Regions from separate parts of the Streptomyces sp. NBC_01255 genome, predicted to be linked through region 1. Evidence: riboswitches for the same ligand, from Rfam matches in the RefSeq annotation. Region 1 holds a riboswitch; the other holds the start of a gene.
What was found. Region 1 has a riboswitch for S-adenosylmethionine ahead of OG357_RS28985 (aminotransferase class V-fold PLP-dependent enzyme). Riboswitches for the same ligand answer to the same signal wherever they lie in the genome.

Region 1 (15,149 bases):
GGACGCCGGATCGGTGCACATCCCGGTCCCGGCGGGCCGGCCGGAGCAGGAGAAGGTGCTGGCCGGTTCGATCTGACCGGTGCGGATTAGCCGTACGAGCTTCACCCGACCGGCCTAAGAGCTCTGCTGGTACTCTTGGGCACCTTTGTCTCCCTGTTAGGTTCTCCTGCCGACATGAATATCTCGAATCTCTCGGTCGACACGCTTCAACGGCGCACAGGGACCGGGGGTGACGAGAGAACCACAGAGGGCTCATCGGAAGCAGCGGCAGGGACGTTCTCAAAGGCCGCTCTTCTGACATCCGGCGCTTTCTTCCTGATTTACCTGCTCGCGTCGGCGCGACGCCACGTGACAAACCTTTCGACCGGATACGACCTGGGGATCTTCACCCAGATCGTCAAGTCGTACTCCGAGTTCACCGCCCCGTATTCCGATCTCAAGGGGCCCGCGTACAACACGCTCGGGGATCACTTCCATCCGATCCTCGCACTGCTGGGACCGGTCTACAAGATATTCCCCTCCAGTTACACCCTGCTCGTCTGCCAGGCGGCACTCGTCGCCTTCTCCATAACCCCCTTGATGAAATGGGCGTACAAGGTCAAGGGGCGTAAGTTCGCCTACTGGATCGGCATTTCGTACGGGGCTTCCTGGGGAATCGCCGAACTGATCTCCTTCGACTTCCATGAAGTCGCTTTCGCGGTGCCGCTGCTTTCGCTTTCCCTCTGTGCCGCCGGGCAGAAGAACTGGCGCTCGGCCGCCCTGTGGTCGATTCCGCTGGTCCTGGTCAAGGAGGACCTGGGGCTCACGGTCGCCGCGATCGGCCTCTATGTGGCGTGGAAGGGGCCGAGGGTCACGGGGCTCGCCGTGGCCGCCTTCGGGGCCGGTGCGACGGCGCTGGAGATGCTGGTGATTCTCCCGTACTTCAATCCCCTGGGGCAGTTCGCCTATTGGCCGCCTGAGGCCGCCGAGGAAGCGGGCCTGCTGATGGAGGTCACCGGAGCACTCTGGCCCCCGGTCAAGTGGCTGACGCTGTTCCTGATCGTCGCCCCCACCGGCTTCCTGGCCCTCCGCTCCCCGATCCTGCTGGTCGCGGTGCCGACCCTCGCCTGGCGCTTCACGGCGGACAACCCCTTCTACTGGGGCACGGGCTTCCATTACAGCGCCGTCCTCATGCCCATCGCCTTCGCCGCCGCCATTCACGCTGTGGCCACGGGCGTGCCCTCGCGAAGGGTCATGCCCGCCTGCGTCATCGGAGCGGTGGCCACGAGCGTCACCTTCTTCACCCACCCCCTGCACGAGCTCGTACTGCCACGGACGTCGAGCGAGACCGCCCACGTCAAGGCGGCGGACGAGCTGCTCGAAAAGATCCCTGACGGCTCGACCGTGGCCGCGTCGAATCGCCTGGCCGCTCAGCTCGCGGACCGGGCCACCGTCAGTGAGGTGTGCCTGTTCCCCCGGTCCTTCCCGCCGAAGGAACCGGCCCAGTGGGTGATCTACGACGTCACCGACAACACCGACCCGGACTGCGTGACCGGAAGCCGGCTGGAAGCCCCCTCGCCGAGCCTCGCCGGATACCGCGTAGTGGAGACGCGGGACGGGATATCCCTCCTGAAAAGGATCGACGACCAGAAGAGCGGAAACACGGGTCGCTGACCCCTACAGGGGGAGGGAAGGAAATCCGGCCGCGGAGACACCGAGCGCCGCCTCAGCCGAGCCGCTCCCCCAGGTACGTCCGCCACGCGGCCGTGAATTCCTCCGGTGTGGTGTCCAGGACCTCCTGGAGCGCCTTCTCCACCGCGCCCTCCCGGCCCGGATGCGCCCCCACCGCCCGGTAGAACGCGGTCAGCTCCGTCTCGCCCCAGCGTTCCGCGATCAGCGCGCACGCGAGCCAGCCGCCCTCGTAGGCCCGCGCGAGCGCCTCCGCGTCGCCGCCGAAGCCGAAGTCCGCGTCCTCCGGAAGCCGGGCGGGCAGTTCGCCCGCGCGGACCGCGCGGGCCAGCTCGGGGGCCGCCTGGGCGGGCGTCCGGCCGGTGCCCCGGTAGCCGACCCAGTCGGCGAAGCCCTCGGAGAGCCAGACCGGGGTGGCCGGGGAGGTGTGGGCCCGGGTGGCGACGTGGACCGTCTCGTGGGTGAGGACGAGCTGCCGGCCGAAGGCTCCGAGGAGCCCGTACGCCTCGGGGTTGACGATGACCCGGTCCGCGGGCGCGTCCGCCCCGCCCGCGGTCTCCCCCGTGGTGACGGCGGCGATCCCCCGGTAGGAGCTGCCCGGCGCCCCGAGGAGCCCGCCCATCGCCTCCAGCGAGCCGGGGACGAGGACGACGACCGCGTCGGCCCACGCCGAGGGCCAGGCCTCGCTCACGACGGGGATCGCCCGATCAGCCGCCGCCGCTATCTCCTGGAGCCGCTCCGGGTCCTGGCCGACGCCGAGGACCAGCGAGCGGGAGCCCCGGACGGTCCGTACGTCCCCCTGCTCCCACAGCTGCCGCGGCGCGCCCTCCGCGGGCCGGTCACCGGTCATGTACCAGTGCCCGTCCCGCTCGGCCAGGTCGAGGACGCGGCGACTGGTCGCGAAGCCGATGTCGTGGTCCGCGAGCCGGTAACCGAGCTCCGCGCGGACGGTCGCCCGGCCCTCGCCGGTGCGTTCGACGCCGGTGACCCGGTACCTCCAGTCGTCGAGCGGCACCTTCCCGAGCCGCCGGAACTCGGTGAGGGCGGTCGGCGCGTACGCGGGGTCGAGGGCGGCCCGGAAGGCGGGTTCGTCACGGTCGAGGAGCGCCCTGGCGTGCGTGTCGAGGAGCGTCTGTATCTCCCGGGACACCACGGCCGTGGCCGGGCCGCCGGAGCCGCCCGCCGTGCAGCCGGCGAGGCCCGTGAGCGTGAGCAGCAGGGCGAGCAGGCAGGCCACGGCCGGTCGCCGCGCTCCACACCCCTGACCTGCCACGCCCCCGATCGTACGGTCGGACCGGCCGGTACCGCTTCCGGTACTGCGGGATCGGCGCTCCGCCCCGGGCTCAGACTCGCGTCACCGTCACGTTCGACATCATGTTCACCGGGTCGTAGCGGACCCGCGCCCCCGGATAGGGGGCGTGGATGACCTGTCCGTTGCCCGCGTAGATCCCCACATGGCTGGCGTCGCCGCGGTACGTGACCAGGTCGCCGGGCTGCGCCTGCGAGAGCGGCACCTGCCGGCCCGCGTACCGCTGGGCCGAGGAGGTGCGCGGCAGGCTGATCCCGGCCTGCCGGTACGACCAGACCATCAGGCCCGAGCAGTCGAAGCCGGTGGGCCCGGTCGCCCCCCAGACGTACGGCTTGCCGATCGCGCTGCGGGCGGCGATCACCGCGGCGGAGGCCCGCGAGGAGCCGGGGCCGAGGTCGGCGAGGGGCGGCAGCTCCCCGGTGGCGTCCGCGCGCCCGCCGGAGCGGGAGGCGCGGTCGTAGTCGGCGCGCTCCTCGACGGTGAGGGAGGCGAGGATCCGGCGGGCCTCGGCGAGCTTGCGCTCGACGGCGCGCTTGTGGCGGGCGACGTCGGCCCGGCTGCGCTCCAGCTCGGCGAGGGCGGTGCGCGCCTCGTCCCGCCTCTGGTTCAGCCTGCGCTGCTCCCGCTGGAGCTCGCTGAGCGCGGCGCCCTGCCGGGCGGTGGCACGGTCGAGGGCGGAGGCGCGTTCCAGGTAGCTGTCCGGGTCGGAGGAGAGCAGCAGCGCGAGGGCCGGGTCGATGCCGCCGGAGCGGTACTGGGCCCCGGCGACCGCGCCGAGGGCGCCCCGCATGTGGTTGATGCGCTCCTGGCCGCGGGCGAGTCCGTCCTGCGCCCGGGAGACCGTCCTGCGCAGCGCGTCCGTCTTCTCGTCCGCCTTGTTGTAGCCCTCGGTGGCCTTCTCGGCCTCCTCGAAGAGGCGGTCGACCGTGGCCCGGGTGGCCGCGCTCGTGGGCCCCGGGTCGGCGCTCGCGGGGACGGCCCCGAGGGACGCCGCCGCGGTGGCCGCGGCGGCTGCGGTCAGGACGGTGACCCTCGCGGGTCGGCGGTGGGACGCCACTAATCGCGCTCCGTTCGGCTCGACGCAGACTGGCGCGGCAGACAGTAGCCGCTGATCACGTCGCGTCCAACGAAGCCGCCGGGCACACAAAGTGACGCCCCGCCGGAGATCACAGGTCACCGGCGGGGCGTCAGGTCAGCACGTGTCCGGCCGAACCACCCGTTTGGGCGGCATGCCGGGGCGGGGCGTGTCAGCCTCCGACGCGGACACCGAACTGGAACGTGCCCATGTAGCTCATCGACTCGTACCGGACGTTGGCGCCCGGCTTGGGGGCGTGCAGGATCGTGTTGTTGCCCACGTACAGACCCACGTGCGACAGCCCGTTGAAGAAGACCAGGTCGCCCGGCGCGAGCTGGCTGCGGCCGATCTTCTGGCCGTCGTTCTGCTGGGTGTAGGTGACGCGGCTGATGTTGGCGCCGGCCTGGCCGTAGGCCCACTGGGTCAGACCGGAGCAGTCGTACGAGTTCGGGCCCTCCTGGCCGGAGGCGTACGGCTTGCCGATCTGCGTGGCGGCGGCGGCGAGCGCCCGGCCGCCCAGACCGGAAGCGGGGGCCTCGTTGCCCAGGTCGACCCGCTCGTTGGCAGCGCGGCTGGCCCGCTGCTCCTTCGCCCGCTCCTCCTGCTCCAGCTTGGCCTTCTCGGCCGCCGTGAGGGTGTTGAGGAGCTGTCGCGCGTCGGCGAGCTTGCCCTGGTACTTCTTCTTCTTCTCGCCGAGCGTCTTGCGGACGTCCTCGAGGTCGGCCAGCTTCGTGGTCGCCTCGGCGCGCTGCTGCGCGAGGGTCCGCTGCTTGGCCTGGATCGAGGTGAGGACGTCGGCCTGCTGGGCGCTCAGCTGGTCGATCGCGGACGCCTTGTCGAGGTAGGTGTCCGGGTCGGCGGAGAGGAAGAGCTGGAGCGCCGGGTCGATGCCACCGGAGCGGTACTGCGCGGTGGCGACCGAACCGATCTGGTCGCGCAGGGTGTTGAGCTCCTGCTGACCGCGGGCGACCTTGTCCTGGAGGTTGCTGATCTCCTCCTGGAGCTTGCCGCGGCGCTCCTCGGCCTGGTTGTACTGCTCCGTGGCCTCTTCGGCCTCGTGGTGGAGCTCGTCGACCTTCGACTTGACCTCGTCGATCTTGGGCTTGGGGGCCGCCTGGGCTCCGGACTGGGCGGAGAGTGCGACGGCGGCGGCCGCGGCCGCGGTGAGCACGGTCACACGGGCACGGCTCGGCTGCTTGGGTCGACGGTGGGACGCCACGAAGGCGAGCTCCTTCTTCCTCAGAGCCGCCCGACCCGTGAGGGGCAGGCGGTTCCTCCGCCGTCACCCCGGATGGGTGATCGACCGCGCGAAGGTTCGAAGCCTGACCCTAGTGACCAAGTTGTGATCAGTTCAAATCCCACTGGCAAAAATATTGCCCACGCAGCACTTTGTTTACACACACCGTACGGGCAGTGATGGCGACTTGACGGTGCGCCATCCAGAATTCGGGCAAAACGCCCAGGAGTTACGAGGTGGCTACGAGAGCCGCGAAAGCCGCTTCAGCAACAAGGCGGACGCCACCGGCCGCGCACCCGCCTTCGCGACCCCGTCGGCGACCTCGCGGTCGGTGGAGACCACCACCACGGGGCGCCCCGGCGGCTCGGCCCGCACCAGCTGCCGGATCAACTCGTCCGCCGTGACACCGGGCTTGGAGAAGAGCACCCGCACCCCGCGCGGCGGCGCGAGCAGCACCGGCGCCGCCAGCTCGGCCCCGTCGAAGACACAGGTGACCTCGGCGCCCGACCGGGCCGCGAGGGCCGAGAGGCTCCCGAGCAGCCGCAGCCGCTGCTTCTCCAGCGGCATCGTCGGATAGCCGGTCTTGGTGACGTTGTAGCCGTCGACGACCAGATGGGCCTGAGGCAGCGCGAGCAACTGGTCGAGCAGCGCCGGATCGGTCTCGGAGAGCGCCCGCGCCGCGATGTCCTTCGGGGACATCCGCCCCGGCTCCACCGCGTCCACGGTGTCCGCCGGATGTACGGACACGGGCGGCAGTGCCAGTTCGCGGCGCAGCCCCTGGGCCGCGTCCAGCACCGTGTCGAGCAGCAGCCGCAGCCGCATGTCCTCCACGGAGCGGCCCTCACGGGCGGTCCTGCGGCTCGCCTCCAGGGCCGCTTCCACCTCGCCGAGCCGGGCCTTGAGCCGCCGGCTCTCGCTCTCGGCGGCCGACACCTGGGCGGCGGCCTCCGCCTTCGCCGCATCGATCTCGCCCTGCGCGCGGCGCATCGCGGCCTCGCCGCGCTTCACGTCGCTCTGGGCGCTGCGCAGCTTGCGGTGAAGCGATTCCGCTTCCTTGCGGGCGGCGTCCAGATCGTGGCGCAACTGCTCCGTCTCGCCGCGGGAGCGGTCCTTGGCGGCGGCGAGCTCCTCGCGCAGCCGCTCCAGCTCGCGCCGTCCGGCTTCGTCGGCCCGCTCGGCGTCCGCCCGCAGGGCCTCCTCGCCCGCGGCGGCCACGAGCTTGACCCAGCCGGCCGGGCGCAGCACATAGGCGGCCGCGGCCACGTCGACCGGGTCGGCGGCGGCGGGCGGGGTGCCCGTCTCGACGGCCCCGGCCAGTTCGGGCTGGGACTGCTTGAAGCGCTCGCCGATCCGCTGTCGGAAGAGCGGGTCGCTCTCCAGGGCGGCCGCCATCGCGTTGCCGGCGAACTTGGCCCGCCGGCTCGCGGTGAACCGGGCGTACTGCCGCAGGGGGGCCGGCAGCTCCGCGACGGTCAGCCCGCCGAAGGCGTCCGCGACCAGCGCGACGACCCTCCGACGTACACCTTCCGTCAGTGGGTGGTCGAGCGTCTCGGCAGCGTCACCTGCCGCGCCGGCCGGCTCTCCACCGTGCGCGGGCTGCTCCACGATCCGTCACCCCTATGTCGTCCGCGCCGTCCCTCAGGAGGCGGCGCCCGGCCTGTCCACCAGTTCGATCTGGTCCACCGCGTTGCACCAGCGGCAGCGGACCGACTCGATGGTCTCACTGACCACCTGCCGCTCCTCGACCGTCGGGTCGCCCGCGAGGTCCAGATGGACGTACTCCACGACCTTGGAGGAGCGGGTCACGTCGAAGCGGGTCAGATTGCCGCACAGCGTGCAGCGCCAGCGGGTCTCGGCGGTCGGCAGGGGAACCGTCGTCATCGTGCCGTCCTTCTTCCTGTTGCCTGTACCAGGTGCGGGAGCCGCGGTGCGCCGTCGAACTGCGGTTGTACTGCCCGTTACCCTACGGCCTCGCCGGTGCACCGGAGCACGGCGAGGCACTCTGTCCAGTTCGACCCCGGTACGCCATGATCTGTCCATGATCGACTGGCGAGCGACGGCTCTCGGTGCCTGGCGGGGCACGCGCGGCGGCCCCACGGTGACCTACGGCCTGATCGCCGCCTGCTGTCTGCTCTTCGCGCTGAGCCCGGTCTCCGGACTCAACCCGGTGTACGGCACGGGCGACGCGCTCCTGGCGGCCCAGGGCACGTACTTCCGCCGCTGGGGCGTGGTCCCCGCCGAGCTGATGAGCGGCGAACCCCGCGCCCTGCTCACGCCGTTCACCGCGCTCTTCGTCCACGGCAGCTGGCTCCACCTGCTCGGGAACATGCTGTTCCTCTACGTCTTCGGCGCGATGGCCGAGGAGCGCATGGGCCCCGTCGCGTTCGCCCTCTTCTACCTGGGCACCGGCTACCTCGCCCTCGTCGGGTACGCGGTGGCGCACGCGAACAGCGAGCAGACGCTCGTCGGGGCGTCCGGGGCGATCTCCGGGGTGCTCGGGGCCTTCCTCTTCCTCTTCCCGCGCTCCCGTGTGACCAGCCTCTTCCCCTTCCTCTTCTTCCTGCCGCTGCGCTTCCCCGCCTGGATCGTGCTGATCTTCTGGTTCGTGCTCCAGTGGCTGGCGGCGCGAGCGGCCGGACCGGGACCCGGCATCGCCTATCTGTCCCATGTGGTGGGCTTCTCCGTCGGCTTCCTCTACGCCTGGGGCCGCTACCGGGGTGGGGATAGAGTGAAGGCTCCAGCCGCGGCGACCGAGGGAGAAAGCCAGCCGTGATCACCGCGATCGTGCTCATCAAGACCAGCGTGGACCGCATCCCCGAGATCGCCGAGTCGATCGCCGCGCTCGACAGCGTCAGCGAGGTCTTCTCGGTGACCGGCACCTACGACCTGATCGCCATGGTCCGGGTGTCGCGCCACGACGACCTGGCGGACGTGATCCCCGGAAGCATCAGCAAGATCCCCGGCGTCGAGGCCACGGACACGCACGTGGCGTTCCGTACGTACTCCCAGCACGACCTGGAGGCGGCCTTCGCCATCGGCCTGGAGTCCTGAGGCCGCGCACGCGTCACGGGTGAAGGGGGTCTCCCGCTCGGGAGGCCCCCTTCACCCGTACGAGTGACTGGTCAGCCGCGGTCCGGGACGCAGCGGCCGTCCTCGGTGCGGTACTTCCACTGCGCGCCGTCCCGGACGAGCTCCTTCACGGCGCCGACGAACCGCTCCACGTGCTCGTCCGGCGTACCGGCGCCGAAGCTCACCCGGATGGCGTTGAGCGAACGCTCGCCGGGCGCGGCCTCGGGGGCGCCGCACTCGCCCGGGTCCTGCGGGTCGCTGCCGAGCAGGGTGCGGACCAGCGGGTGGGCGCAGAACAGGCCGTCGCGGACGCCGATGCCGTACTCGGCGGAGAGCGCGGCGGCGAAGTGGGAGCTGTTCCAGCCCTCCACGACGAAGGAGATGACGCCCACGCGGGGCGCGTCGTCGCCGAAGAGCGAGAGCACCTTGACCTCGGGAACCTCGGCGAGGCCCGCGCGCACCGTGTCGATCAGGTGCTGCTCGCGGGCGACCAGCTGGTCGAAGCCCGCCTCGGTGAGCGCCTTGCAGGCGGAGGCGATGGAGTAGACGCCGATGACGTTCGGGGAGCCGGCCTCGTGGCGGGCGGCGGTGGTGTGCCACTCGACGTCCACGCCGCCGTCGGCCCGGCGCGCCACCGTGCGGGAGGCGCCGCCGCCGGCGAGGTACGGCTCGGCGTCCTGGAGCCAGTCGGAGCGGCCCGCGAGGACGCCCGAGCCGAAGGGCGCGTACAGCTTGTGTCCGGAGAAGGCGACCCAGTCCACGTCCAACTCCTGTACGGAGACGGGGTGGTGGGGCGCGAGCTGGGCGGCGTCGAGCACGATCCGGGCGCCGTGGGCGTGCGCGGCGGCGGCGAGCTCCTTCACCGGCCACAGTTCACCGGTGACGTTCGACGCGCCGGTGACGCAGACCAGGGCGGGGCCGTACGGGTCACGGTCGGCGAGCGCCCGCTCCAGGGTCTCGACGGCCTGCGCCGGGGTGCGCGGCGCGTTGAGGTAGGTGACGCGGGCGTCCTGCCACGGAAGGAGCGAGGCGTGGTGTTCGGTCTCGAAGACGAAGACCTCGCAACCGGCCGGGACGGCTCGGGCGAGCAGGTTGAGCGAGTCGGTGGTGGAGCGGGTGAAGACGACCTGGTCGCCGGGGCGGCAGTCGAGGAACTCGGCGACGGTGACGCGGCTGTTCTCGAAGAGGTCGGTGGAGAGCTGGGAGAGGTAGCCGGCGCCGCGGTGGACGCTGCCGTAGTAGGGGGCGTACGCGGCGACGTCGTCCCACACCCGCTGGAGCGCCGGGGCGCTGGCGGCGTAGTCGAGCGCCGCGTAGGTCACTTCGCCGCCGGTGACGAGCGGGACGGTGACGTCCCGGCCGAGGACGGGCAGCGGGGCGGCGCAGCAGGGGTCGGCGGACTCGGAGCCGGAGACCTCGACGGAGGTCTCGACGGCGGCGGTGTCGACGGCGGCGTTCGGGTATGCGGACATGGCGGTATCTCCCGGCGGGCGGTGCGGAATGGCTTCGGTGATCCCGTACGCGGCCGGACACGGCGGGGTACGGGTGATGCCTCGGAAGACATGGGGGTACGCGAAAGTGACCCTGATCCGAGGGTGAAGTAGGGGCGGATTCGCCCTATCGCATTCGCTTGCTCACGGAAAAAGCTCCTCGAGAGACCAGGACCCCTGGTGTGTCGAGGGGCCCGCGCTTGCCGTAGACCTTGCTGTCTACGGCCTGGTCTTCACCCGGGGCACCCCGCCACGGACGGAGGGTTGCCGGACAGCAAGCCGGGGCTTCGTAGCTGTCACTCATGACCTGGCATGCATCCTGCCACATGATCGCCGATGCGCAAGACCCCGGTCCGCATGCTGGACCGGGGCCTTGGGGGCGAACTACGCGTTGCTGGCGGCGATCCAGCGCTCCAGGGCCCGGCGGGCCGCCCCTGAGTCGATCGCCTCGGCGCCCTTCGCGATGCCGGCCCGCAGCTGCTCCACGAGGGTGCCCTCGCCCGGTTCGAGCGCGGTGAGCGCGGCCGCGGTGTTGAGGAGCACCGCGTCCCGTACGGGCCCGGTCTCCCCCGCGAGCAGCCGCCGGGCCACGTCGGCGTTGAACGAGGCGTCCGCGCCGCGCAGCGCCTCCAGGGGTACGAGGTCGATGCCCACGTCCCGCGGGTCGAAGCGCTCCTCGGTGACCGTGCCGCCGCGGACGACCCACACCCGGGAGGTGGAGGTGGTCGTCAGCTCGTCCAGGCCGTCGTCGCCGCGGAAGACCAGGGCGGAGTTGCCGCGCTCGGCGAAGACCCCGGCCACGATCGGCGCCATGCGTGCGTCGGCGACGCCGACGGCCTGGGCCCGTACCTTGGCCGGGTTGGTCAGCGGGCCGAGGACGTTGAAGGTCGTGCGGATCCCCAGCTGGCCGCGCGCGGCGGCGACGTGCCGCAGCGCCGGGTGGAACTTCACCGCGAAGCAGATGGTGATGCCGGCTTCCTCGGCGACCTCGGCGACCCGCTGCGGGGTCAGATGCAGATTGATGCCGAGCTTCTCCAGCACGTCGGAGGAGCCGGAGGCGGAGGACGCGGCGCGGTTGCCGTGCTTGACGACCTTCGCACCCGTGCCGGCGGCCACGATCGACGCCATCGTGGAGATGTTGACGGTCTTGGCGCCGTCGCCGCCGGTGCCGACGATGTCGACGGCGGGACCCGGCACCTCGATCACGTTGGCGTGCTCGTACATGCTCCGTACGAGGCCGGTGATCTCCGCGACCGTCTCGCCCTTGGCCCGCAGCGCCACCATGAATCCGGCGATCTGGGCGTCGGTGGCCTCGCCGCGCATGATCAGGTCCATCGCCCAGGCCGTGTCGTCGGCGGCGAGGTCGCGGCCGTCGAGCAGGCCGTTCAGGAGGACGGGCCAGGAGCGGCCCGCCGACGTAGGTCCTCCAGCGGGGGTCGCAGCGCTCATGGCAGCTCCTGGATCGTCACGTAGGGAAAGACAAGTGCCACCCTATCGAGCCCGGGAGACGGCGAAGAGCCCCGTCCATCGAATGGACGGGGCTCTCACCGTGGCGACCTACGTCATCGGAAGGTCAGGGGATCAGTGGTGGCCGTGGCCGCTCTGGATCTCCTTGTACTCCTCCGAGGTGGGCTTGGCGACCTGGCTGTCGCCGCCGTAGTAGCCCTTGTTGAGCTTGACCCGGAGCTTCTCGATCGCGCCGATCTTGCGCTCCACGCCGTTCTCGTCGACGGCCGGCGGCAGCGCCGCGGGCTCGTACTGCTCGTGCGCCGTGAGGCGGTGCAGCTCGCCCTGGCTGAGCGGCTCGTGGACCTCGACGAACTCACCGTGCGGCAGGCGCTTGATGATGCCCGACTCGCGGCCGTGCAGCACCTTGTCCTTGTCCCGGCGCTGGAGGCCGAGGCAGATCCGCTTGGTGACGATGAACGCGATGACCGGGCCGACGAAGAAGAAGATCCGCACGAACCAGGTGATCGAGTTGATCGACAGGTGGAAGTGGGTCGCCCAGAGGTCGTTTCCACCACCCACGAGCATGATCATGTACGCGGTGATCCAGGCGACACCGAAGCCGGTGCGCGTCGGAGCGTTGCGCGGGCGCTGCGAGATGTGGTGCTCGCGCTTGTCGCCGGTGATCCAGGACTCGATGAACGGGTACACCGCGATCGCGCCGAGCACCGCCGGGAAGATCGCCAGCGGGATCATCACGCCCAGGACGAGCGTGTGGCCCCAGAGGTTGATCTCCCAGCCCGGCATGACACGGATCAGACCCTCGGCGAAGCCCATGTACCAGTCGGGCTGGGCGCCGGTGGACACCTGGTCCGGTCGGTACGGGCCGAGGGCCCAGATCGGGTTGATCGAGGCGATCGCCGAGATGACCGCGATGACACCGAAGACCAGGAAGAAGAAGCCTCCGGCCTTCGCCATGTACACGGGCAGCAGCGGCATGCCGACGACGTTCTTGTTCGTGCGGCCGGGGCCCTCGTAGTGCGTGTGCTTGTGGACGACCACCAGGATGAGGTGGGCGACCACCAGGCCCAGCATGATGCCGGGCAGCAGGAGCACGTGCGCCGAGTAGAACCGGGCCACGAAGTCGCCGCCGGGGAACTCCCCGCCGAACAGGAACATCGAGAGGTAGGTGCCGACGACCGGCACCGACAGGATCGCGCCCTGCATGAAGCGGACACCGGTGCCGGAGAGCAGGTCGTCCGGGAGCGAGTAACCGGTGAAACCGGTGAACATGCCCAGGAAGAACAGCAGGAAGCCGAACAGCCAGTTGATCTCACGCGGCTTGCGGAACGCGCCGGTGAAGAACACGCGCATCATGTGCACGAACATGCCGGCGAGGAAGATCAGCGCCGCCCAGTGGTGGATCTGCCGGATCAGCAGACCACCGCGCACCTCGAAGGAGATGTGCATGGTCGAGTTGAACGCCTCGGACATCAGCTGTCCCTGGAGCGGGACGTACGGTCCGACGTACTCCACCTCGTTCATCGACGGGTGGAAGAACATCGTCAGATAGACGCCCGTCAGGATGATGATGAGGAAGCTGTAGAGGCAGATCTCGCCCAGCATGAAGGACCAGTGGTCCGGGAAGATCTTCCGCATGTTGGCCTTGGCCAGCGTGTAGATCCCCAGGCGACCGTCGGCCCAGTCGGCGACCCGCTCACCGGCGGGTGCCTTCTTGTTCGTATCGGTCACGGTGCTCATCCGCGCTCCCAGAAGGCAGGACCGACGGGCTCGTCGAAGTCGCCGAGCGCCTCCAGGAAGCCCTTGTCGTTCACACCGATCCGCAGCTGCGGAAGGGCGTGACCGGCCGGGCCGAAGATGACGCGGGCGCCGTCGGAGAGGTCGAAGGTGGACTGGTGGCACGGGCAGAGCACGTGATGCGTCTGCTGCTCGTACAGGGAGATCGGGCAACCCACGTGGGTGCAGATCTTCGAGAAGGCGACCACGCCCTGGTGCGACCACTCGAGCTCGCGCTTGTCCTTGATGTCCTCCGGCTGGATCCGGACGATCATCAGGGCAGCCTTGGCGATCTCGGTCTGGAAGTCGTGGTCGTGCTCCGACATGCCCTCGGGCATCGCGAAGGTCAGCGAACCGACCGCGACGTCCTCGGGACGCAGCGGCTCGTGCGTGTTCATGTTGATCAGCTGCTTGCCGCGGGCCCACTTGGTGGTCCGGAGCTTCTTCTCGGGCAGCGGACCCATGTCACGCAGGAGCATGACGCCGGAGAGCGGGACGAGCGCCAGCGCACCGAACATCGTGTTGCGGATGAGCTTGCGGCGGCCGAAGCCGGACTCGGCGGCACCGGCCGCGAAGTCCGCCATGACCTGCGCCTTGACCTCGGGCGACGCCGCCATCGGGTGACGCTCGTCGGCGACCTCGACGTCGGACATCAGGGTGCGGGCCCAGTGGACCGCCCCCGCGCCGATGAAGAAGAGAGCCAGGCCGAGCGTCCAGCCCAGGGCGAAGTTGAGCGCGGACACCCGGCCGAAGGGCCAGATGTACACGATCTTGTCGACCGGGAAGATCACGTACGAGGCGATGAAGCCGACGGTGGCCAGCATCGACAGCACGAACATGAAGGCGACCGCACGCTCGGACCGGCGGGCGGCCCGCTCGTCGATGTCCTGGATGCGCGGCTTGTGGGGCGGAAGGCCCGGGTCGGCGAACGGGTCGTCGGCGACCTTCACCGCGCCGTGCGCGGTGTCCTGCCCTGCCGGCAGGTTCTCTTCTGGAATCTCTTGGGTACTCATGACTTCTTGGCCTTAGCGGTGTGGGCCGCGACCCAGACGGCAACTGCGATGAGCGCACCCAGACCGAAGACCCAGGCGAACAGACCCTCGGAGACGGGGCCGAGGCCACCGAGCGAGAGACCGCCCGGGCTGTCGGCCTTGTCGCTGTTGACGGCCTGGACGTACGCGATGATGTCCTGCTTCTGCTTCTCCGGCATGGTCGTGTCCGGGAAGGAGGGCATGTTCTGCGGGCCGGTCTGCATGGCCTCGTACAGGTGCTTCGGGCTCACGCCTTCGAGGTTGGGGGCGTACTTGCCGTTGCTCAGCGCGCCGCCCTCACCGGTGAAGTTGTGGCACTGGGCACAGTTGTTGCGGAACAGCTCGCCACCCTTGGCGATGTCGGCACCGGAAGGGTCGTACTGCTCCGGCGTCGGCGTGATCGGGCCCGCGCCGAGGGAGGCCACGTACGCCGCGAGCTGATCGATGTCGGCCTGCGAGTAGATGACCTTCTTCTTCGGGACCTGGGCGCCCGGCTGCTGGGCCGGCATGCGGCCCGTGCCGACCTGGAAGTCGACGGAGGCCGAACCGACGCCGACGAGGGACGGGCCGTCAGAGGTGCCCTGACCGCCGGTTCCGTGGCAGCTGGCGCAGCCGACGGAGTAGAGCTTCTTGCCCTCCTCGATCGCGAGGGACTGGGCGGTTTCATCGGCCTTCGCCGTGCCCGCGGGCGCGAACGCGGCGTACAGCCCCCCAGTGGCCGCCAGCGCGAGTAGGAGGACGACGACCGCCGCCAGCGGATGGCGTCGTCGTGCGGAGAGCTTTTTCACGGATTACCCCGGTGTCAGGATCTTCTGCGTCGATGCTTGCTGGATGTCTCGGTCCGCCGGGAGGCGGAACCGATTACTTGATCATGTAGATCGTGGCGAAGAGGCCGATCCAGACGACATCGACGAAGTGCCAGTAGTAGGACACGACGATGGCGGCGGTTGCCTGCTCGTGGGTGAACCTCTTGGCGGCGTACGTCCGGCCGAGGACCAGCAGGAAGGCGATGAGACCGCCCGTCACG
Region 2 (15,149 bases), 2.5 Mb from region 1:
CCGACGGGCACCGATCATGCCAAAGGAACGGCGGTTGGCCCAGACCCGCGACCAACCGCCCTTCCGTTTGACGCCGTATGACCGCTGATCAGACCGCTGATCAGGCCGATGTGGTGGTCGTCGGGTCGACGATCCAGGCGCCCTTGCGCATGACGCCCTTGAGGTTGAACTCGGCGTCGAGGACGACGATGTCGGCGTCCTTGCCGGGCTCCAGGGAGCCGACCCGGTCGTAGACGCCGAGGAGACGGGCGGGGTTGGCGGAGATGGCCTGGACGACCGACTCGACGGGGAGGCCGTCGATGGTGACGGCGCGCTTGAAGGCGCGGTCCAGGGTGAGGGTCGAGCCGGCGATGGAGCCGCCCTCGACGAGGCGGGCGACGCCGTCCTTGACCTCGACGGCGAGCGGGCCGAGGGAGTAGTGGCCGTCGCCGAAGCCCGCCGCGTCCATCGCGTCGGTGATGAAGGCGACCCGCTGGGGGCCCGCGTGGTGGAAGGCGAGCTCCAGGGAGGCGGGGTGGAGGTGCGTGCCGTCGTTGATGAGCTCGACGGTGATCCGCTCGTCCTCCAGGAGCGCGGCGATCGGGCCGGGCGCGCGGTGGCCGAGGGCGGGCATCGCGTTGTAGAGGTGCGTGGCGACGGTGGCGCCCGCGTCGATGGCGGCGACGGTCTGCTCGTACGTCGCGTCGGTGTGGCCGATCGCGGCGATCACGCCGTGCTCGGCGAGGAGGTGTACGGAGTTGATGCCGCCGGGCAGCTCGGTGGCGAGCGTGACCATCTTGGCCTGGCCGCGGCCGGCGTCGATCAGCTTGCGGACCTCGGCCGGGTCGGGGTCGCGGAGCAGCGTCTCGTCGTGGGCGCCCTTGCGGCAGGGGGAGATGAACGGGCCCTCGAAGTGGAGGCCGGCGATCTCGCCCTGCTCGGCGAGTTCGGAGAGCAGGCCGGCCCGCCGGGTGAGGAAGTCCATGTCGCCGGTGACGAAGGAGGCGACGACGGTGGTGGTGCCGTGCAGGCGGTGGGTGTGGACGCCGGTGAGGACGTCGTCGACGGTGCCGGAGGTGAAGGACGCGCCGCCGCCGCCGTGGTTGTGCATGTCGACGAAGCCGGGGACGAGCCAGTGCCCGGTGAGGTCGATGGCCGGGGCGCCTTCCGGGGCACTGCCGGTGATGCGGTCGCCCTCGACGATCACGCGTCCGTTCTCGACGATTCCGGTGGGCAGCACGACGTGTGCGCCGGCGAGAACCTTGTGATCGGCCATCAGGCGGAAACCTCCGAGTCGGTGGGGCGCTGGGGGTGCTGGTCGGCGAGCAGATCCCAGGCGAGGAGGCCCGCGCCCAGGCAACCGGCGGTGTCCCCGAGGGCCGCCGGGACGATGGCGGGCAGCTTCTGGAACGTGACTCGCTCCTCCACCGCGGCCCGAAGTGGTGTGAACAAGGTTTCCCCGGCCTCGGCGAGACCGCCACCGATGATGAGCGTGCTGGGGTCCAGCAGGGTGAGCGCGGTGACGAGGCCGTCGGCGAGGGCGTCGACAGCGTCCTGCCAGACCCGTAGGGCGGTGGCGTCGCCGGACTCGACGGCCTTGGCGCAGTCGGCGGCGTCGGCCTCGGGATCGCCGGAGGCGGCGGCCCAGGCCTGGGAGACGGCGGAGGCGGAGGCGTACCGCTCCAGGCAGCCGCGCTGGCCGCAGGTGCAGTCGGTGCCGCCGGGGCGGACGACGATGTGGCCGATCTCGCCGGCGTAGCCGTGGGCGCCGGCCTCGATGCGGTCGCCGATGCCGATGGCGCCGGCGATGCCGGTGCCGAGGGGCACGAAGAGGAAGCGGTCGGCGCCGTTGCCGGCGCCGATGCGTCCTTCGGCGAGGCCGCCGGTGCGGACGTCGTGGCCGAGGGCGACGGGGATGCCGTCGAGGCGCCGGCTGAGGAGTTCGCGCATGGGAACGTCGCGCCAGCCGAGGTTGGACGCGTAGACGGCGATGCCGTTCTCGGCGTCGACGATGCCGGGGACGGCGACTCCCGCGGCCGCGGCGGGCTCGCCGTACCGCTCCTGGCCGAGGGCGCGGAGGTCCTCGGCGAAGCCGAGGATCGTCTCGACCACGGCCTCGGGGCCGCGGTCGCGCCCGGTGGCGCGGCGGGCCTCGTGGAGCAGGGTGCCGTCCGCCCCGACTAGGGCGGCCTTCATGCCGGTGCCGCCCACATCCAGGGCGATGACGTGTCTCACGGGGGACAGTTTGGCGCGCGGGGACCCAAAAGGTCTAGTCCACTGCCGAGGATTGTTGCGTACGGATACAAATTCGGGACCCGTCATGGGTCCATGGTCCCGGCTGTGTTGCGGAAGTGATACCCAGGTGGTGTAGACCTCATGCCCGGCCGCGGGGGAGACTTGCGTCCCTGCGTAGAGCAAACGCGCAGCTCACAGCCGTGTGAAAACCGTGCACATAACAACTCAACGCAGCTCAACGACGAGCAAAAAGGTGGATGAAGCCGTGGAGCGGCGACGATTCCTTGGACTGACCGCGGCCGCCGCCGCCCTCGGACTGACCGCCACGGTCGCCGGATGCGGCGTCCTGGAGGGCGAATCCGGTGACGTGACCCTCAGACTGGTCGCCGCCGACTACGACCTGACCGGCGGGGACACGACCAAGAAGTACTGGGCCGACCTCGTCGCCGCCTTCGAGGCGGAGCACCCCGGTGTGAAGGTCGAGGTCCAGATCGAGTCCTGGGACGACGTCGACCGCAAGGTCGCCGAGATGGTCAAGGCCGACGAGGCCCCCGACGTCGCCCAGATCGGCGCCTACGCCGACTACGCGGCCGCCGGTGAGCTCTACGCCGCCGACCAGATCCTCTCCATCCCCGTCCAGGCCAACTTCCTCGCGCCGCTCGTCGCCGCCGGAGAGACCAAGCGCACCCAGTACGGGCTGCCGTTCGTCGCCTCCACCCGGCCGCTCTTCTACAACAAGGCCCTCTTCGAGGAGGCCGGCGCCGAGGCCCCCACCACCTGGGACGAGCTGGCCGCGGCCGCCGAGAAGCTCAAGGACAAGGGCGTCAAGACCCCCTTCGCGCTGCCGCTCGGCCCCGAGGAGGCCCAGGCCGAGGCCCTCATGTGGCTCCTCAGCGGTGGCGGCGGCTGGACCGACGCCACCGACCACTACGCCGTCGACTCCGAGGCGAACGTCCGCACCTTCGACTGGCTGAAGAAGAACCTGGTCGGCAAGGGCCTCACCGGCCCCGTCGCCCCCGGCAAGCTCAACCGCAAGGCCGCCTTCGCCGCCTTCGCGAGCGGCGAGGTCGGCATGCTCAACGGCCACCCCTCGCTGGTCAAGGAAGCCGCGAAGAAGGGCGTCGAGGTCGGCCAGGTGCCGCTGCCCGGCATCGACGGTAAGCCCAGGACCTCCATGGGCGTCGCCGACTGGATCATGGGCTTCAAGCAGAACGGCCACCGCAAGGAGATCGGCGACTTCCTCAACTTCGTCTTCACCGACGAGAACGTCCTGAAGTTCGCCGGCGACAACGACCTGCTCCCGGTCACCGTCAGCGCCTCCACCCGCATGGAGACCGACCCCGAGTACGCCAACCTGCGCGAGTTCCTCAAGGGGCTCCCGGACTCCCAGCTCCCGCCCGTCGGCAAGACCTCCTGGGCCACGGTCAGCGAGAACGTCAAGCAGAACATCGGCAAGGCCGTCACCCCCGCCGGCCGCCCCGCCGAGGTCCTCGGCACGATAGGCCGGGCGGCGACGGCGGCGGAGAACGCCGAGTAATAAGTTGGTCGTATGACCGAAGAGCAGGGGACGACGGACGGCGGCAGCGGGGACGGGCTCGGCGAGCGCGAGCGGGCCCTGCTTGCCGTCGAGCGCCGCTCCTGGCCCGGCCCCGGCGCCAAGGAGCGGGCCGTCCGTGAGGGGCTCGGCCTCTCCCCGACCCGCTACTACCAGCTGCTCAACGCCCTCCTCGACGACCCGCGCGCCCTCGCCCACGACCCGGTCACGGTCAACCGGCTGCGCCGGGTGAGGGCGGAGAAGCAACGGCGCAGGTGAGTGAGGTCCGCCAGCGCCGGAATCGGGGACGCTCCCAGCGGTGCGACGGGTGAGGGCTGAGGCCGGATCGCGCGGCATGCCCGGTGGGGGTCGGGGTGGCGATCCGAGCGCGGCCAAACCCTGCTGTCCTGTGTCGGCGGACGCCCCGCGTCGGTAGGGTCGTGAACATGGTCAGAAGCCTCCCGCACCCGACCACATCCGCCGGCGCCGACGGTCTGGCCGCGCTTCTCGCGCGGCCCGCGAAAGCCGTCGTCGCCCTCGACTTCGACGGCACGCTCGCCGAGATCGTCCCCGACCCCGAACAGGCCCGCGCCCACCCCGGTGCCGTGGCCGCCCTCGCCGCCCTCGCTCCCGAGGTCGCCTCCGTCGCCGTCGTGACCGGCCGCCCCGCCGGGGTCGCCGTCCGCTACGGGGGCTTCGCCGGAGTCCCCGGCCTCGGACACCTCGTCGTCCTCGGCCACTACGGCGCCGAACGCTGGGACGCCGTCACCGGCACCGTCAAGGCCGCCGCCCCGCACCCGGGCGTGGCCTCCGTCCGCGCCGAACTCCCCGGCTTCCTCGACCGGGCCGGCGCCTGGCCGGGCGTCTGGATCGAGGAGAAGGGCCGGGCGGTCGCCGTCCACACCCGCCGCGCCCTCGACCCGGAAGGCGCCTTCGAGGCCCTCAAGGGCCCCCTCGGCGACCTCGCCACCCACCACGGCCTGGTCCTGGAACCCGGCCGCATGGTCCTGGAGCTGCGGCCCCCGGGCATGGACAAGGGCGTGGCGCTCGCCGAGTACGTACGGGAGACGGGCGCCGGATCCGTGCTCTACGCGGGCGACGACCTGGGCGACCTGCCCGCCTTCGCCGCCGTCGAGAAACTCCGCTCCGACGGCACCCCCGGCCTCCTGGTCTGCAGCGGCTCCACCGAGGTCCCGGAACTCGCCGCCCGCGCGGACCTCTCGGTGGCGGGCCCGCCGGGGGTCGTGGACTTCCTGGCCGCGCTCGCGGAGGCGGTACGGGGGGCCTGACCGGTCACTTCCCTCGTACGAGCAGGTCGACCACGCCCGTGAGGTCCTCGTCGCCGCTGCCGAGGGCCAGCCGGCGGCGCATCAGCTCGAAGAACGGGCTGATCAGTTCCGGGCTCACGCCCTGCTCCTCGGCCGTGGTGAGGAAGGTCGGGACACCGGCCACCTGCATGGCCAGGTTGGAGACCACGTCCTCGGTGAGGGCGCCGCTCGTCAGCTGCTTGCCGGTCTGTGTGATCGACGGGCCGGCCATCGCCGTGATCCAGTCCACGAGCAGCGGGGCGAACGCGACCGGGTCGATGTCCTCCTTCCGGATCAGGGCGAAGGCGTGCGTGGCGCCCGAGATCATCCCGTACATCGCGCTGAGCAGGGCCACGTCGTACAGGGCCGCGTGGCCCGCGTCCTCGCCGACGTACGTGGTGCCCACGGGCACGGCCAGGGTCTCCCGGTGCTCCGCGAACAGCTCCTTCGAGCCGCTGTAGAACACGTACCCGCCGGCCTCCGGGATGCCGACCATCGGCGGTACGGCCATGATCCCGCCGTCCAGGTAGCGGGCCCCGCGCTCGCGGGCCCACTCGCCGCGGGCGCGGGCCTGGGCCGGGGTCGTGGTGGTGAGGTTGACGAGGTCCTTCCCCGCCAGGTCGGCGTCGGCGAGGGCCTCGCCGACCGAGGCGTCGTCCAGGAGGCAGACGACGACGAGGGTGCTCGCGGCGACCGCCTCGGCGGCGCTGCCGGCGGGCTTCGCACCCTCGCCGACAAGTCCGGCCGCGCGGCCCGGGGTGCGGTTCCAGACGGTGAGCGGGTGACCGGCGGTGAGCCAGGTACGGGCCAGGGCGGTGCCCATCGCACCGAGGCCGAGCAGGGTGACGGGGGTCTTCTGTGCGGTGTTCTGTGTCATGCCCCCAGGCTGCTCCAGGGCCCTGACCTGCTCAAGTACCCACTTGGAAGTGGGTGGTTACCCTGAGGTGAGTGAACACGTCAGAAGGGTGTGGGGGATGGCGACGCTGAACCGGCCCGGGGCCGACGACGAGCACGTCTGCGGGATCGACACCTCGATGGAGGTGATCGGCGGCAAGTGGAAGGTGCTCATCCTGTGGGCGCTCCACGTCCACCCGCGGAGCCGCTTCGGCGCGCTGCGGCGGCTGATTCCCGGCATCACCGAGAAGGTGCTCGCCTCCCACCTGCGGGAGATGGAGGCCGACGGGATCGTGGACCGCGTCTCGTACGACGAGGTCCCGCCCCGCGTCGAGTACGGCCTGACGAAGGACGGGATGCGCCTCAACGACGCCCTGGAGCCGCTGGCGGCCTGGGGCCGCGAGCGTCGGGAGCGGAAGGAAGGCACTCCCTAGTCGCGCAGCGCCTCCAGTTGGTTCAGGAACCAGCGTTGTGGTGGCAGGGCCGTGGCCGCCGTGGCGAGGCGTTCGGAGCGGGCGGCGCGTTCGGTCGGCGGCATCGACAGGGCGGTGTGGAGGGCTTCGGCGGTCTCCGACACGTCGAACGGGTTCACGGTGAGCGCGTCCTCGCGCAGTTCCTCGTACGCCCCCGCCTCCCGCGACAGGACCAGCGCGCAGCCGGCCTCCGAGACGACCGGTATCTCCTTCGCGACCAGGTTCATGCCGTCGCGCACCGGGTTCACCAGGGCCACGTCCGCGAGGCGGTAGGCGGCCAGGGAGCGGGTGAAGTCGTCCCGTACCGAGACCAGGACCGGCTGCCAGTCGGCAGTGCCGAACTCGGTGTTGATCTCCGAGGCGAGCCGCGCCACCGCGGTCGTGTACTGGCGGTACGACTCCAGGTCCTGCCGCGAGGGGTACGCCGAGGCCAGGTGGACCACCCGGTCGCGCCACTCGGGGTGGGTGGTGAGCAGCTCGCGGTAGGCGAGGAGGCCGCGGAGGATGTTCTTGGAGAGCTCGGTGCGGTCGACACGGACGATCGTCCTGCGGTCGCCGATCTCCTCCCGGAGCCGGGCCAGCCGTTCGTCCACCTCGGGGCGGTGCGCGAGCGCCCGCAGCTCGTCGGCGTCCACGCCGAGTGGGTACGCCCGGACCCGGGTGTGGGCCTTTTCCGAGCCGTGCCGCATGTGTTCCACCCCGCGCCAGGGGTCCCCGCTGCGCCACAGGCCCTGGGCCGACCCCGCCGCGCCGTCCATGGACGCGCCGCTGACGAACGCCGACGCCCATCCCCAGGTGTGGAAACCCAGCTCGTCCGCGCCGAGCATCCCCCACAGGAGCTCCTCGCGGATGTCGTCCGGGAGCATCCGCAGGTACTCCGGGGAGGCCCACGGGGTGTGCGTGAAGTGGGCGATCCGCAGGTCGGGGCGGAGTTCGCGGAGCATCCCCGGGACCAGGGCCAGGTGGTAGTCCTGGACGAGGACCGCCGCGCCTTCCTCCGCCTCGGCGGCCAGGGCCTCGGCGAAGGCGCGGTTGTAGCTCCGGTACGCCTCCCAGCGGCGCCGGAACTCCGCGTCGAAGACGGGCTCGCGCGGGATGTCGTACAGATGGTGGTGGAGGAACCACAGCACCGAGTTCGCGATGCCGTTGTAGGCGTCGGCGTACACGTCCGGGGCGATGTCCAGCATCCGGACGCCCGGCTCGCCGATCCCGCGCCGTACGGCCTCGCGGTCGCCCTCGCCTAGGGCCGCGCACACCCACAGGCTGTCCTGGGACGAGATGGCGCTCAGGCCCGAGACCAGGCCGCCTCCGCCCCTGCGGGCGTCGAGCTCACCGTCCTCGCCGAGCACGTACGAGACGGGTCCCCGGTTGGATGCCACGAGCACAGTAGCCATGTGGCGAACCTAGCCCGTCCCGTAAACGCTCAAACGTACGTATACGAGACGGGCCGATCCGGCCACGGAGGGTCAGCGGGGGTCAGCGGGAGTCAGTGCGGGTCAGTGCCGGTCAGCGCTCGCGTCGGCCGCGCATCGCCGCCTTCGCCACCAGGCCCGTCGCCCCGAGTGCCACGCCGAGCGCGCCGAGCAGCCACAGCCGCTCACCGCTGCTGCCCGTCTCGGCCATCGAGCCGCCGTTCTGCCCGTGCGGCCCCGGCGCCGGGACCACCGGGGCGGCGGACGTGGTCGTCGAGGGGGAAGGGGCCGGGGTCGTCGGGGAGGGCGGGTCCGTGGGTTCCACCGGTGCCGAGGACGTCGGTGTCGGCGGCGTCGTCGGGTCCGTCGGCTCAGGGTCCGGGTTCGTCGGCGTCGGCGTCGGCGTCGGCGTCGGGCTCGGCTTCGGGGGCTCGATCACCGGGGTCACCGCGCAGGCCGGGTCCTTGCTGCCGTCGCCGCAGTTGGAGCGCGGGGTTGCCACCTCGACGCTGTTGCGGAGCTTCCCGTCGCCGGCCACCGGGTCCTTGATCTTCACCGAGTACGTGACGGTCGCCGTCTTCCCGGCGGGGATGTTTCCGATGTACCCGATCTTCGGCTTCGTGTACGACACCTCGCCCAGGTCCGTCTTCACGTCGCCCTTGTAGTCGGCGTCGTCGAGGTTCCCGGTGAGGTCGTCGCTGAACTTGGCGTTCGGGTAGTCGATCGTGCTGATGTTCTTCGCGGTGATCGTGTACGTGAGGGTGTCGCCCGGCTTCACCGTGCGCGGGCTCGCCGTCTTGGTGATCTCCAGGTCGGGCACCGGCACGGAGAAGGCCAGTCCCGACGGCACGTAGGTGTCGCCGTTCGTGGAGAAGGTCAGATCCGCCGAGGTCGCGCCCTGCGGGATGGCGCCGGCCGGGATGTCGAAGGCCTTGGCGTCGATGCTGAGGTTGTTGACGAGCTTCGGGGCGACCGCGCCGTCGTCCTCGCTGACGAAGAAGTTGTTGGTGTTGCCGGTGTGGGCCTCGGTGACGTTCTTGCCGTCGACGAGGAACTTGTCGCCCGGGGTGTTCCAGTCGCCCTCGTACGCGGTGACGCTCGCCCGTGCCGTGCCACCGCTCCGGTAGAAGCCGTCGACGGTGATCGTGGTGGCGGGCGAGGTCGAGCGCTGGAGGACGTGGCCGCCGTAGACGTACACGTTCCGCCGCTCCGGGGCCTTGACCGGGTCGGGGCCGGGGAACTTGTGGACGACCGTCAGGGACCAGCCCGCCACGCAGCCCTTGCCGGTCGGCGCCCAGATGTTGCCGACGGCCACCTGCGCGTCCGTCCCCGAGACGCCCGCGAAGGCGGCGGTCACGTCCGACTCGCCCGTGTAGTAGTGCGGGCCGTTGGTGTCGGACGGGTCGGTGACCATGCTGTCGATCGAGACCGGCGTCGCCGCCCCCGCCCCGACCCTGATCATCGGCGCGGTCGTCGCCGGGTCGCCGGGTGAGGCCTCGACGTCGGTGCCGGAGATGTCGCAGCGCTGGAGCTGGGCCCCGCTCGGGCCCTTGTACGTGCCGTCGTTGCCGCCCCAGAACAGCCGGGCGTACGCGACCTCGGCGCCCGCCGGGATCACGACGTGGCCGGTACTGGAGCCGTACTGCGGTGCCCCGCCGCCCGTCGCCAGGCCGGCGGCGTCGATTCGCTGCATCACGAAGGTGTTGTTGTTGTCGGAGCCCTCGCCCTTCGCGGCGGCCGCGCAGCGCGCGGCCATGTCCGCGGGGGAGGTGGGGCAGCCCATGACCGTGTTGCCGAGGGTCGTGAAGTCGCCGTAGATCGACTCGTCGTACCGCTTGCCGAAGGGCTCGATGACGTCCGCCGAGGCCGGACCGGCCGTCGAGAGCGCAAGCGAGGCCACGGCGAGGCCGACGACCGCCGCCACACTGCCCAGGTGTTGTTGTCTGAAGCGCATAAAAGGGCAATGTAGGCAAAACGGATCATCTGGTGGCGTTACGCCACGCGGCGGCGCGTGTACTCCCTGATGTCGAGCATCGGCGGCCGCTCCTCCGTGTCCACCGCGTAGGTCCGCGGGACGAACCCGTCCTCGCCCCGCTCGAACTGCGTCAGCCGCGGCCGTACGAGGTGCCCGCGCGACAGCCGCAGCTGCGCCGTCCGGTAGATCGCCGCCGCCATCCGGCCGAGCGCCCGCTCGTCCTGATGGCGGTGCTTGCGCACACCCACGTCGACCTGCGCGAGCGCGTCCAGGCCCACCGTGTGCAGCGCGTCGACGAGCAGCCCCAGCTCCACTCCGTAACCGACGGGGAAGGGCAGCCGCTCCAGGAGCGAGCGCCGCACCGCGTACTCGCCGCCCAGCGGCTGGACGAAGCCGGCCAGCTGCGGCCAGTGCAGGTTGAGCAGCGGGCGTGCCACCAGCTCGGTCACGCGACCGCCCTGGCCAGGAGTGTCCCCGGCTCCGAACGGGCGGTCGTAGGTCGCCTTCACGAAGTCGATGTCGGGGTCGGTGAGCAGCGGGCCCACGATCCCCGTCACGAAGTCCGCGGAGAAGTCCCGCAGATCCGCGTCCACGAAGCACACGACGTCCCCGCTCGTCACCATGAGCGACCGCCACAGGACCTCGCCCTTGCCGGGGACGGCCGGTATCCGGGGGAGGATCGCGTCCCGCGCGACCACCCGCGCCCCGGCCGCCGCGGCCACCTCCGCCGTACGGTCGGTGGAGCCCGAGTCGATCACGACCAGTTCGTCGACGAGCGGCACCGCCTCGGACATCAGCTCGCGGCGGATCACGGCGACGATGTCGCCGACCGTCGCCTCCTCGTTCAGCGCCGGCAGCACGACGCTGACCTTCGTGTTTCGCTTGGCGGCGAGGATCCGCTCCATCGGCCGGTCAGCCACGGACCAGGACCGCCGGTCCAGCCAGCGCTCCACCTCTTCCAGCACGTGATCTCCATCTCGCGGTACGGACGGCCCGTCCAAGCGCCGGGGCCTTCGGTTACAGTCTTGAACAACGCGGATGCCCGATGCACGTCGGGGTGCCGCCCGCGTCGGAGCGCAGGAACGAAGCCCGCAAGGACTTCACCGCACTTCACAATCGAATACCGCTCATCCAGAGGGGCAGAGGGAAACGGCCCGTTGAAGCCCCGGCAACCCTCCAGTCGGTTCGTCTCGTCCTCCAGCGAGGCCCCCGGCTAGGGAAGGTGCCAAATCCGTCTCATGACGAAAAGTTCGTCATGGGAAAGATGAGGAGAAAGGGCCTCGCCTCCATGGCTGTACAGACTGTCGCCTCTGCCACCACCGTCGACCTCGGTCCCGCTTCAGGGCTTTCCTGTCGCGAATGCGGTGAAGTCTTCGCCCTCGGTCCGATCTTCGCCTGCGAACTCTGTTTCGGACCGCTCGAAGTCGCGTACGACCTCCCCACCGGTGACCCCGAGGCGCTGCGCAAGCAGATCGAGGCCGGCCCCGCCAACATCTGGCGCTACGCCCCTCTGCTGCCCGTCCCGGCCGACGTCGCCGAGAAGCCGAACCTGAACCCGGGCTGGACCAAGCTCGTCCAGGCCGACAACCTCGCCCGCGAGATCGGTGTCGCCCCCGGCAAGCTCTTCGTCAAGGACGACTCGGGCAACCCGACCCACTCCTTCAAGGACCGGGTCGTCGCGCAGGCCCTCGAGGCCGCCCGCGCCTTCGGCTTCACCACGCTCTCCTGCTCCTCCACCGGCAACCTGGCCGGCGCCGTCGGCGCCGCCGCCGCCCGCGCCGGCTTCCGCTCCTGCGTCTTCATCCCGCACGACCTGGAGCAGGGCAAGGTCGTCATGGCCGCCGTCTACGGCGGTGACCTCGTCGCCATCGAGGGCAACTACGACGACGTCAACCGCTTCTGCTCGGAGCTCATCGGCGACCCGCTCGGCGAGGGCTGGGGCTTCGTCAACGTCAACCTCCGCCCGTACTACGGCGAGGGCTCCAAGACGCTCGCGTACGAGATCTGCGAGCAGCTCGGCTGGGTCATCCCCGACCAGCTCGTCATCCCGATCGCGTCCGGCTCGCAGCTCACCAAGATCGACAAGGGTCTGCAGGAGCTCATCAAGCTGGGCCTCGTCGAGGACAAGCCGTACAAGATCTTCGGCGCCCAGGCCGAGGGCTGCTCCCCGGTCTCCGCCGCCTTCAAGGCCGGCCATGACGTCGTCCGCCCGCAGAAGCCGAACACGATCGCCAAGTCGCTCGCGATCGGCAACCCGGCCGACGGCCCGTACGTCCTCGACATCGCCCGCCGCACCGGCGGCGCCGTGGAGGACGTGAACGACGAGCAGGTCGTGGACGCGATCAAGCTGCTCGCACAGACCGAGGGCATCTTCGCCGAGACCGCGGGCGGTGTGACCGTCGGCGTCACGAAGAAGCTCGTCGAGGCGGGGCTGATCGACCCGGAGCTCACCACCGTCGTGCTGAACACCGGCGACGGCCTCAAGACCCTGGACGCCGTGGCCGAGGGCTCGCAGGCGACCGCCACCATCCGCCCGAGCCTGGACGCGTTCCGCGCCGCGGGCCTGGCCCTCTGAGAGGTACGAAGACATGGCCGTGAACGTCCGCATCCCCACCATCCTCCGCACCTACACGGGCGGGCAGTCCGAGGTCCCGGCCGAGGGCGCGACCCTCGCCGAGGTCATCGCGGACCTGGAGAAGAACCACACCGGCATCGCCGCCCGCGTCCTGGACGACCAGGGCAAGCTGCGCCGCTTCGTCAACGTGTACGTGAACGACGACGACGTGCGCTTCGAGCAGGGCCTGGAGACGGCCACCCCGGCCGGCGCGGGCGTCTCGATCATCCCGGCCGTCGCCGGAGGCTGCTGACCCCTCGGCTGACGCATCGTCTGTCCCGTCTTTCTTGAATTGCCCCTTCCGCGACATAAAGCGGAGGGGGCAATTCTGCATGGTTAAGCGGGGTAGAGTTGGGGAAGTCCCCTCCGCTGCTCATGCCGGACGCATATGAGAATGCGTCCTTGCGCGTCAGGAAGCAGCCAAAGTGCATGTGCGTTGTGTACGTTCTGCGCGTTTTGCCGGGCCCGACTTGCCCCGGAACTCCAGGGATTCTCCCTAATTCCCCTTTCCGCCATGCCCAGAATTCTCGCTCGAATGACCTGTTGCAGAGGGCAGTTGGGCAGATACATTCAGCGGCGGTCGACGCGTTCCGGCGCAGGGTCTGACCCCGGGTCCGCGAAGTGCGGTTCCCGCGCAAGGGCCAGTAATAGGGGAGTTAGGCATGGCTCAGGGCACCGTCAAGTGGTTCAACGCGGAGAAGGGCTACGGCTTCATCGCGGTCGACGGTGGTGCGGATGTTTTCGTCCACTACAGCGCGATCCAGATGGATGGCTACCGCAGCCTCGAAGAGGGGCAGCGGGTCGAGTTCGAGATTTCGCAGGGCCAGAAGGGTCCGCAGGCGGACATGGTCAAGCTCGCCGTCTGAGCGCGGCGCGATCGGCCACCGACGCAACGCCGTCGAGGGGCCCGCATCCCCCAGGGGAAGCGGGCCCCTCACGCGTTTCCGGACCCGTGCCGCACCTGTGCCGACCCGTGTCAGGACTGCCCGAAACCCGAGAGTCGCTTGCACTCTCCTAGGGCGAGTGCTAATCATTGGCGTTAGCACTCGGAAGGTGAGAGTGCTACGAGGATCGGGCAGACGAGGTCGCCGACCGGGTGGGGCAGGGAACCACACGGAACACGCGGAGGCCGTCCGTCGCGGGCGTCGGCGCGGTCCTGGAGCGTTATCCACCCCATGTCCGGGAGGACCACTTCACATGGCCAAGATCATCGCGTTCGACGAGGAGGCCCGGCGCGGTCTCGAGCGCGGCATGAACCAGCTCGCTGACGCCGTCAAGGTCACCCTCGGCCCCAAGGGTCGCAACGTCGTCCTCGAGAAGAAGTGGGGCGCCCCCACGATCACCAACGATGGTGTCTCCATCGCCAAGGAGATCGAGCTCGAGGACCCGTACGAGAAGATCGGCGCCGAGCTGGTCAAGGAAGTCGCCAAGAAGACGGACGACGTCGCCGGCGACGGTACGACCACCGCCACCGTTCTCGCCCAGGCGCTCGTCCGCGAGGGCCTCCGCAACGTCGCCGCCGGTGCCAACCCCATGGCCCTCAAGCGCGGCATCGAGAAGGCCGTCGAGGCCGTCTCCGGTGCGCTCCTCGAGCAGGCGAAGGATGTCGAGACCAAGGAGCAGATCGCTTCGACGGCCTCCATCTCCGCCGCCGACACCCAGATCGGCGAGCTCATCGCCGAGGCGATGGACAAGGTCGGCAAGGAAGGCGTCATCACCGTCGAGGAGTCCCAGACCTTCGGTCTGGAGCTGGAGCTCACCGAGGGTATGCGCTTCGACAAGGGCTACATCTCGGCGTACTTCGCCACCGACATGGAGCGCATGGAGGCGTCGCTCGACGACCCCTACCTCCTGATCGTCAACTCCAAGATCTCCTCCGTGAAGGACCTGCTCCCGCTCCTGGAGAAGGTCATGCAGTCGGGCAAGCCCCTGCTGATCATCGCCGAGGACGTCGAGGGCGAGGCCCTGTCGACCCTGGTCGTCAACAAGATCCGCGGCACCTTCAAGTCCGTCGCGGTCAAGGCCCCGGGCTTCGGCGACCGTCGCAAGGCCATGCTGAACGACATCGCCATCCTCACCGGCGGCACGGTCATCTCCGAGGAGGTCGGCCTCAAGCTGGAGAACGCGGGCCTCGACCTGCTGGGCCGCGCCCGCAAGGTCGTCATCACCAAGGACGAGACCACCATCGTCGACGGTGCCGGTGACAGCGAGCAGGTCGCCGGTCGCGTGAACCAGATCCGCGCCGAGATCGAGAACTCGGACAGCGACTACGACCGCGAGAAGCTGCAGGAGCGCCTGGCGAAGCTCGCCGGCGGTGTTGCGGTCATCAAGGCCGGTGCCGCGACCGAGGTCGAGCTCAAGGAGCGCAAGCACCGCATCGAGGACGCCGTTCGCAACGCGAAGGCGGCCGTCGAGGAGGGCATCGTCGCCGGCGGCGGCGTCGCCCTGGTGCAGGCCGATGGCGTCTTCGACAAGCTCGAGCTCGAGGGTGACGAGGCCACCGGTGCCGACATCGTCCGCAAGGCGCTCGACGCTCCGCTGAAGCAGATCGCCGTCAACGCCGGCCTCGAGGGCGGCGTCGTGTCGGAGAAGGTCCGCAACCTGCCCGTCGGCCACGGCCTGAACGCCGCGACCAACGAGTACGTCGACCTCATCGCCGAGGGCATCATCGACCCGGCGAAGGTCACGCGCTCCGCGCTGCAGAACGCCGCGTCGATCGCCGCGCT

Region 2: linked by a shared signal. The riboswitch ahead of thrC (threonine synthase) and the one ahead of OG357_RS28985 (aminotransferase class V-fold PLP-dependent enzyme) in region 1 are both predicted to bind S-adenosylmethionine.

The regions. Positions count from the first base shown of each region.
Region 1 is NZ_CP108474.1:6,397,578-6,412,726, reverse strand. It holds gene OG357_RS29030 (glycosyltransferase family 87 protein) at 1-76, shown strand, start outside; gene OG357_RS29025 (DUF2079 domain-containing protein) at 175-1,653, shown strand; gene OG357_RS29020 (hypothetical protein) at 1,706-2,941, opposite strand; gene OG357_RS29015 (C40 family peptidase) at 3,012-4,034, opposite strand; gene OG357_RS29010 (C40 family peptidase) at 4,225-5,271, opposite strand; gene OG357_RS29005 (NYN domain-containing protein) at 5,530-6,894, opposite strand; gene OG357_RS29000 (hypothetical protein) at 6,928-7,170, opposite strand; gene OG357_RS28995 (rhomboid family intramembrane serine protease) at 7,328-8,062, shown strand; gene OG357_RS28990 (Lrp/AsnC family transcriptional regulator) at 8,059-8,340, shown strand; gene OG357_RS28985 (aminotransferase class V-fold PLP-dependent enzyme) at 8,412-9,830, opposite strand; SAM riboswitch class IV at 10,040-10,156, opposite strand; gene trpD (anthranilate phosphoribosyltransferase) at 10,233-11,297, opposite strand; gene qcrB (cytochrome bc1 complex cytochrome b subunit) at 11,430-13,055, opposite strand; gene qcrA (cytochrome bc1 complex Rieske iron-sulfur subunit) at 13,052-14,104, opposite strand; gene qcrC (cytochrome bc1 complex diheme cytochrome c subunit) at 14,101-14,910, opposite strand; gene ctaE (aa3-type cytochrome oxidase subunit III) at 14,984-15,149, opposite strand, start outside.
Region 2 is NZ_CP108474.1:3,928,451-3,943,599, reverse strand. It holds gene nagA (N-acetylglucosamine-6-phosphate deacetylase) at 101-1,255, opposite strand; gene OG357_RS17385 (ROK family protein) at 1,255-2,214, opposite strand; gene OG357_RS17380 (extracellular solute-binding protein) at 2,468-3,751, shown strand; gene OG357_RS17375 (DUF3263 domain-containing protein) at 3,764-4,027, shown strand; gene otsB (trehalose-phosphatase) at 4,195-5,037, shown strand; gene OG357_RS17365 (NAD(P)-dependent oxidoreductase) at 5,042-5,932, opposite strand; gene OG357_RS17360 (winged helix-turn-helix transcriptional regulator) at 6,030-6,383, shown strand; gene OG357_RS17355 (alpha,alpha-trehalose-phosphate synthase (UDP-forming)) at 6,380-7,816, opposite strand; gene OG357_RS17350 (DUF7927 domain-containing protein) at 7,929-9,788, opposite strand; gene OG357_RS17345 (glucosyl-3-phosphoglycerate synthase) at 9,827-10,774, opposite strand; SAM riboswitch class I at 10,934-11,080, shown strand; gene thrC (threonine synthase) at 11,098-12,384, shown strand; gene OG357_RS17335 (MoaD/ThiS family protein) at 12,398-12,676, shown strand; gene OG357_RS17330 (cold-shock protein) at 13,086-13,289, shown strand; gene groL (chaperonin GroEL) at 13,621-15,149, shown strand, end outside.